DNA from 2 places in the Streptomyces roseifaciens genome. Region 2 is predicted to be linked to the other one. Evidence: riboswitches for the same ligand, from Rfam matches in the RefSeq annotation. Region 2 holds a riboswitch; the other holds the start of a gene.
The links. Region 2 has a riboswitch for cyclic di-AMP ahead of AS857_RS31865 (LysM peptidoglycan-binding domain-containing protein). Riboswitches for the same ligand answer to the same signal wherever they lie in the genome.
Positions count from the first base shown of each region.

Region 1: it holds a riboswitch for cyclic di-AMP, as region 2 does, so the genes downstream of both, AS857_RS03155 (C40 family peptidase) here and AS857_RS31865 (LysM peptidoglycan-binding domain-containing protein) in region 2, are expected to answer to the same signal.

Region 1 is NZ_LNBE01000002.1:298,936-302,135, forward strand. It holds gene AS857_RS03150 (carboxylate-amine ligase) at 1-726, opposite strand, end outside; cyclic di-AMP (ydaO/yuaA leader) riboswitch at 1,082-1,244, shown strand; gene AS857_RS03155 (C40 family peptidase) at 1,249-1,722, shown strand; gene AS857_RS03160 (S1 family peptidase) at 1,872-2,942, opposite strand.
Region 2 is NZ_LNBE01000004.1:3,281,414-3,284,613, forward strand. It holds gene eno (phosphopyruvate hydratase) at 1-387, opposite strand, end outside; gene AS857_RS31865 (LysM peptidoglycan-binding domain-containing protein) at 721-1,476, opposite strand; cyclic di-AMP (ydaO/yuaA leader) riboswitch at 1,480-1,660, opposite strand; gene AS857_RS31870 (transglycosylase family protein) at 1,921-2,994, opposite strand; gene AS857_RS31875 (cytochrome P450 family protein) at 3,159-3,200, opposite strand, start outside.

The DNA.
Region 1 (3,200 bases), on a different contig from region 2:
GGCGTCGTCGGCGCGCAGCTGGACGTCCAGGCAGCGCACCTCGATCGTGGGATAGCGGTCCGACAGCCGCGCCTGCCAGTAGAGCTGGCCCCGGTCCTCGATCGCCCCGGCCGTCAACAGCGCCTGGATGCGGGCCTCGTAGTCCGCGAGGCCGTCGAAGTAGGGGGGCGGTCCGCTGACCGGCCAGCGGCTGTAGACCACGGTCCGCCAGCTGGAGAAGCCGGTGTCGAGGCCGTTCCACAGCGGGGAGTTGCCCGCCATGGCGACCAGGACCGGCAGCCAGGGCCGCACCCGGTTGAGGACCGCGACGCCCATCTCGCGGTCGGGGATGGCGACATGGACGTGCATCCCGTGGACGAACTGCTCGTCCACGAGCTGGGCGGCACGGATCCGCATCGCCAGGTAGCGCGGATTGCCGGTGACCGGGATGGGCTCGGGGCCCGTGCACGGCGCCGTACCGCAGGCGGCGATCCGGCAGCCGGACCGCTTGGCGGCGGAGCTCACCGCATGGCGCAGCCGCAGCAGGTGCCGGCTGGCCTCGGCGAGATCGGAGCAGACCGGAGTGGCGACTTCCACCTGGGCCTGCAACAGCTCCGCCTGAATCTCCCGCTCGTTCACGACCGGTTCCAGGTCGACCGCCGCCCGGACCTCGTCGGCCAGGGGTACCGGCAGTGCGGTGGCCGGGTCGAGCAGAAGATACTCCTCCTCGATCCCTAGGGTGAGCATGCCGTAGGGCTACCCTCGCGCTCCCGAAGCGAACCGCACGGAGCCCGCCGCCACGGCTTTCTGACGCAAAGACGCCCTACTGCCGCCCTGCCGCGGCCCCCGCGACCTCGCCTTTCGCGCACCGCCGGGATGACTCGAATCAGTTCTTCAACTCTCTTTTGACAAAGGGGAATACCGGTTGCTCGTGATGCCGGGTAACACCCCGGTTCCAGGGATCGCCGTGAAGTGAAGAAGTTCACAGAAGCACCTTTCGGCTCCGAATTCCGGCGGCCCGTGATGCAGGATCGTGCATCGAACAACAAGATCCCGTCACCGAGGCGGGCGACCCGGGCGGACGCCGAGTCCTGCCGCCGTACCGGGTGCGGAGCAGAAACGAATGGATCGGCAGGAGCGGGAGACCCGAGCACGGCGGACCACGATGGCGGTGGTCCTTGGGGTGAAGCCATTTCAGGTGGCCGGGCAACTTCGACAGCCCGAACCCGACAGGTCATCTTTCGCAGGCGGATGACGAAGGGTTTTGGCATGTCTGCGTTCCCTGGCATATCCACGCTCATGTCCCGCGCCGGTGCCGCTTCGGTGGTCACCGCGGCCACCGTGACCGCGTCGATGCTCCTCCCCGGAATGTCGGCCGAGGCGAGCGCGGCCACTCCGGGCGCCACCGCCCTGAAGGTCGCGGCCTCCAAGCAGGGCTCCCCCTACCAGTACGGCGCCGCCGGTCCCAACCGGTTCGACTGCTCGGGCCTCACGCTCTACTCGTTCAAGAAGGCCGGCAAGACCCTGCCGCGCACCGCGGCCGCGCAGTACAACAAGACCCGGCACGTCTCCGCCGGCTCCCGCCAGGCGGGCGACCTGGTCTTCTTCCACTCGGGAAGCAACGTCTACCACGTCGGGATCTACGCGGGTAGCAACAAGATCTGGCACTCGCCCAAGCCGGGCGCGAAGGTCCGGCTGGAGAAGATCTGGTCCGGCAGCGTCTGGTACGGCCGGGTCAACTGACCGGGCGGTCCGGCCCGGTACGGGCCGGACGACGACGGCCGACCGGGCCGGGGCGACCCACCCCGGCCCGGATACCTCCGGGGACCCCGCGAAAGGGGCTCCCCGGAGGAGCGCGTCACTGCACGGCGTCAGGCCGGCGCCTGCCCGCCTCAGGGCAGCTGGGCCCCGTACGCCTGCAGCGCCGCCGGTACGGGCTGGAAGAACGTCTCTCCGCCGCCGGAGCAGTCGCCGCTGCCGCCCGAGGTGAGGCCGAGGGCGGTGGCACCGTCGAAGAGGGCGCCGCCGCTGTCGCCGGGTTCGGCGCAGACCGAGGTGCCGATCATGCCCTCGACCGCCCCCTCCTCGTAGTTGACGGTCACGTCGAGCGCGGTGACCTCGCCGCCGTGGACCCGGGTGGTGCTGCCGCTGCGCTGCACCTTCTCGCCGACGACGGCTTCCCCGGCCTTGCCGATGTTCTGCGTGCCGCCGTTGTAGAGGTCCACCGCGCTCGGGTGGGCGATGGTGGACGTGTAGCGGACGAGCGCGTAGTCGTGGCCGGGGAAGGACGAGCTCTCGACCACGCCGATCTGGGCGCCGCCCTGGGTCGCGGACCACGTCCGCGAGGCGTTGCCGCAGTGCCCGGCCGTGAGGAAGTACGGCTTGCCGCCCTTGGTGACGTTGAAGCCCAGCGAGCAGCGCACGCCGCTGCCCCAGATCGCGTCGCCGCCCGCGATGAGGGGACGGAACTTCCCTGCCGTTCTCTTGACCGCGACCTTGTCGCCGAGTTGTGCGACGGCCTTGTCGAGCCGGTCCTGCCGGGCGCCCGTGACCGTGCTGTCGGCGGTGACGACGACCTTGTTGGTGCGGGGGTCCACCGACCAGGCCGTGCCCGGAACGGCCGCCTCCGCCTTCAGTGTCCGCAGGGCCGAGGCGAGCTCGGCGGCCGAGTGGCGCACGGTCCTCGGTTCGGCGCCGGCGGCCCGTACCCTGGCCGCCGCATCCTGGTCGAGGACGCCGACGACGAGCCTGCCGGTCCCGGCGTCGTAGTACGAACCGGCCGAGTCCGCGCCGAGGTCGGCGGATATCCGCTGGGCCAGCTCCGCGGCCTGCGGCGAGGAGAGCTGACGGGGCGCCGGCGAGGACGCGTGCGCGGCGGGGAGCGTCAGTGCCGCGGCCGTCAGGGCGACCATCACCGCGCCGGCGCCGGCCGTACGGCGCGTGGAGATGCGGGAACGTTTCACTCGTGACCTCCTGTGGGGGAGTGCCCGGCGGCACGGTGGTGCCCGGGCGTGGAGGACGTGCGGGTGCGATGCGCGTGCGTGACGCACGTGCGCGACCCGTGTGCGTGACGCGTAGGTGATGCGCATCGGTGAGGACACGGTGCACGACAGGCCGATGAGATCGTCGCGTCCATGTCAAGAACGGGATACGGGCGAGTATCCCGATGAGGCAAGCGGAAGTTCAAGAGCGACATTCGGTCGTGCGAAGGGTGCCGGCCG
Region 2 (3,200 bases):
CGGCAGGTCGGAGGCCTCGGAGGCGGCGTGCGCGACGGCGAGGGAGACGCCCAGGATGGCGTTGGCGCCGAGCGAGCCCTTGTTGTCGGTGGCGTCCAGGTCGAACATGGCCTGGTCGATCAGGCGCTGCTCGGTGGCGTCGTAGCCGACGAGCTCCGGGCCGATCTGCTCGATGACGGCGAGGACGGCCTTCTCGACGCCCTTGCCCAGGTAACGGTTCTTGTCACCGTCACGGAGCTCGATGGCCTCGAAGGCACCGGTGGAGGCGCCGGACGGCACGGCGGCACGGCCCGTGGAGCCGTCGTCGAGGCCGACCTCGACCTCGACCGTGGGGTTGCCTCGCGAGTCGAGGATCTCGCGAGCTACGACGACGTCGATGGACGGCACGAGGGTCTCCTTCGTGTGTGTCTGTGGTTCTGCAGCACGAGCCTAACGGGCCCCGGAGGCTCGCCTCGCCGTTGGACCGTGTTCCCGGGCCGGAAAAGCCTAAAAAACAGCACAAAAGCCCAGAACACCGTATGAACGGCGGAATTTTTCGCTGAACGGGGAAGCCGAACAGGGAAGCGAGCCGCCTGCGGCGGAGGGGGCGGGGCCCGGAAGAGGCGGATCCGGAAACGGCTGAGCCCCGCTCCGGTGCACGCTCGGGGCAGCGCATCGGAGCGGGGCGGTCCCGCCGGGAGCGGAGAAGGGCGGCCCACCGGAGTGGACCGCCCTGCCGGATCAGCTGAGGTGCAGCTTCTGGCCGACGTAGATCACGTCCGCGTCCTGGACGATGTCCTTGTTGCGGTCGTACAGCTTCTGCCAGCCGCCCTTGACGTGCTGGGCCTCGGCGATCTTGGAGAGGGTGTCGCCCTCCTTGACCTCGTACTCACCGCTGCCGACCTTGTAGGACTGCGTGGAGTGGCCCGGCGCGGTCCGCTTCGGGGCCGGGGCCTCGTCGCGCTCGACGGCCTGCGGGGCGGCCTTCTTCGGCGTGGCCTTCTTCGGCGTGGCCTGGCGCTCGCTGCGGTCCGCGTGGGACTTGCCCGAGACGGTGCCGCCGGTGCGGGAGGACTTGGTGGACTTGCCGGCCGAGCCCGAACCGGAGGGGTCGACGTTCGCCTTCGGGCCACCGGCCGTCAGGCCGCCGGCACCGGCGCAGCCCCAGGCGCCCGGGCCCTGCATGGCGAGCAGCTTCTCGGCCACGGCGATCTGGGCGCTCTTGGAGGCGTGGTCGGCGCGGTCGGCGTACTTCTGGCCACCGGCGGCGTTCCAGGAGGACTGCGAGAACTGCAGACCGCCGTAGTAGCCGTTGCCGGTGTTGATGGACCAGTTGCCACCGGACTCGCACTGGGCGACCTTGTCCCACGTCGAAACGGAGGCGGCGTTGGCGGAGGTGGCGACCATCAGCGGGGCGGCGACAGCTGCGCCGGTGACACCGGCGAGCGTGAAGATGCGGACGGCCTTGGACGGACGACGGTGCTTGCCCTTGGACATGAGTCGTTTCCTCACCGACGCCTACGAGGTGAGCTGTCGGGTTCGGGCTGTGAGTTCGCCCGGCTTCGTGTGCGAGCACACTCGGCTTCACCCCTAGCCGGTCCCGGACCCGCGGCTTTCGCCGAGGAGCCGTTTCCGGCGCCTACCTTGGTTCCCCCGCTCCTGCCTACGGCGCTTGCGCGACGACTCCCCCGATCGCCGGCAGGATTCGGCGTGGCGACCGTGGTGCCCGCGGTGGCGAGCGGTCACGACGGTAAACACAGTCGCGGCAAGGGTTCAAACCCCTCTTTCCAGCCACAGTTGCCCCTGGTTACCCAGGGGAACAACGCGTTTCCGCAGGTGAGAGACGGTTTGCCAGTTTCGGGAAGACCGCATTCCGCCATCAGGCAAAGAGACCCATGTCTCACTTTCGACTGGAACGGACATTCGCCGCGAACTGCCGGTCTATTTACCGACCTCGAGCCTCTGACCAGGACGGATCAGGTCGGGATCGGTTCCGACCGCTTTCTCATTGCGCTGATACAGAGACTGCCAACCTCCCTTGACCGCATGCTGCTCGGCGATGGCTGACAGGTTGTCACCGGGGCGCACGGTGTAGTCGGTGGGCGTGGGACTGCCGGTGCGTGCATCGCCGCCGCCCCGCGACGTACGACCCTCGTCCTCCGAACGCGACGGGTCGGCACGGTGCTTGCCCGTGCCCGTGCCGTCCTCGCCGGGCGTCCGCCCCGCGGGCGAACCGGAATCGCCGGCAGCGGGCGTGGCCGGACCGCCCGGGATCTGAGTCGGGTCGTCCGTGGGGGACGTCGAAGGCTTGCGGTGCCGGCCTTCCTGCGGCTCACCGGACTGCCCGTCGGACGGCTTGCCCGAGGCGTCGGGTGACGGCGCGTCGGACGACGGGCTGCCGGAGGGCCGGCCGGACGGCTGACCGGAGGACCGGCCCGGCGACGGCTGACCGGTCGACGGCTGCCCCGAAGGCTGCGTGGAGGGGTCGGCCGAGGGGCTCGTCGAGGACCCCGGCGACGGCTTTCCGGACGGCGAGGGAGACGTGGACGCGTCAGAAGGCTTGCCGTGCTCGGAGGGCTCGGACGGCTCGGACGGCGTGGAGTGCGAAGTGGTGCGCTCCGGGGCGCGTGAAGGCGTCGAGTCGCTCGCGGGGGCGTGTGTGCCGCCCGGGTTGACCTCCGCCGGGGTGCTGCCCGAGGTGAGGCCGGCGCTCGCCGCGCAGCTCGACCAGGGGCTGGTGCCGCCGCTCTCGAGAATCTTCTCGGCGACGGTGATCTGCTGCGCACGGCTGGCGAGGTCGGGCCGGGGGGCGTACTCCCGTCCGCCGTGGCGCTCCCAGAGGTCCTGGGTCAGCTGCAGTCCCCCGTAGGTCCCGTTGCCGGAGTTGGCGCTCCACAGGCCTCCACTCTCGCACTGGGCGACACGGTCCCAGGTGCCGGCGTCGGCTGCCGTCGCGCCGGTGGCCGCCAGCAGCGGCAGGGCGATCCCGGAGGCGGTCACCCCCGCGGCGACCACGATGGCGGGTATCTGACGGGGGCGGCGATGTCGACCGTTTCCGGGTCTCATGGGCGGTTGCCTCTCGTTCGGCGGCGAATGGTGGTTGAAGATAGCGACGGGCCACCGGAGTCACAAGCCGATGTAGCGGAGGTCACGCCGAGATCACGCCGACTGACGCGAGGTCAGGCAGGCGACTCCTCCTGGGTGGTTGTGTCCGGAATGCC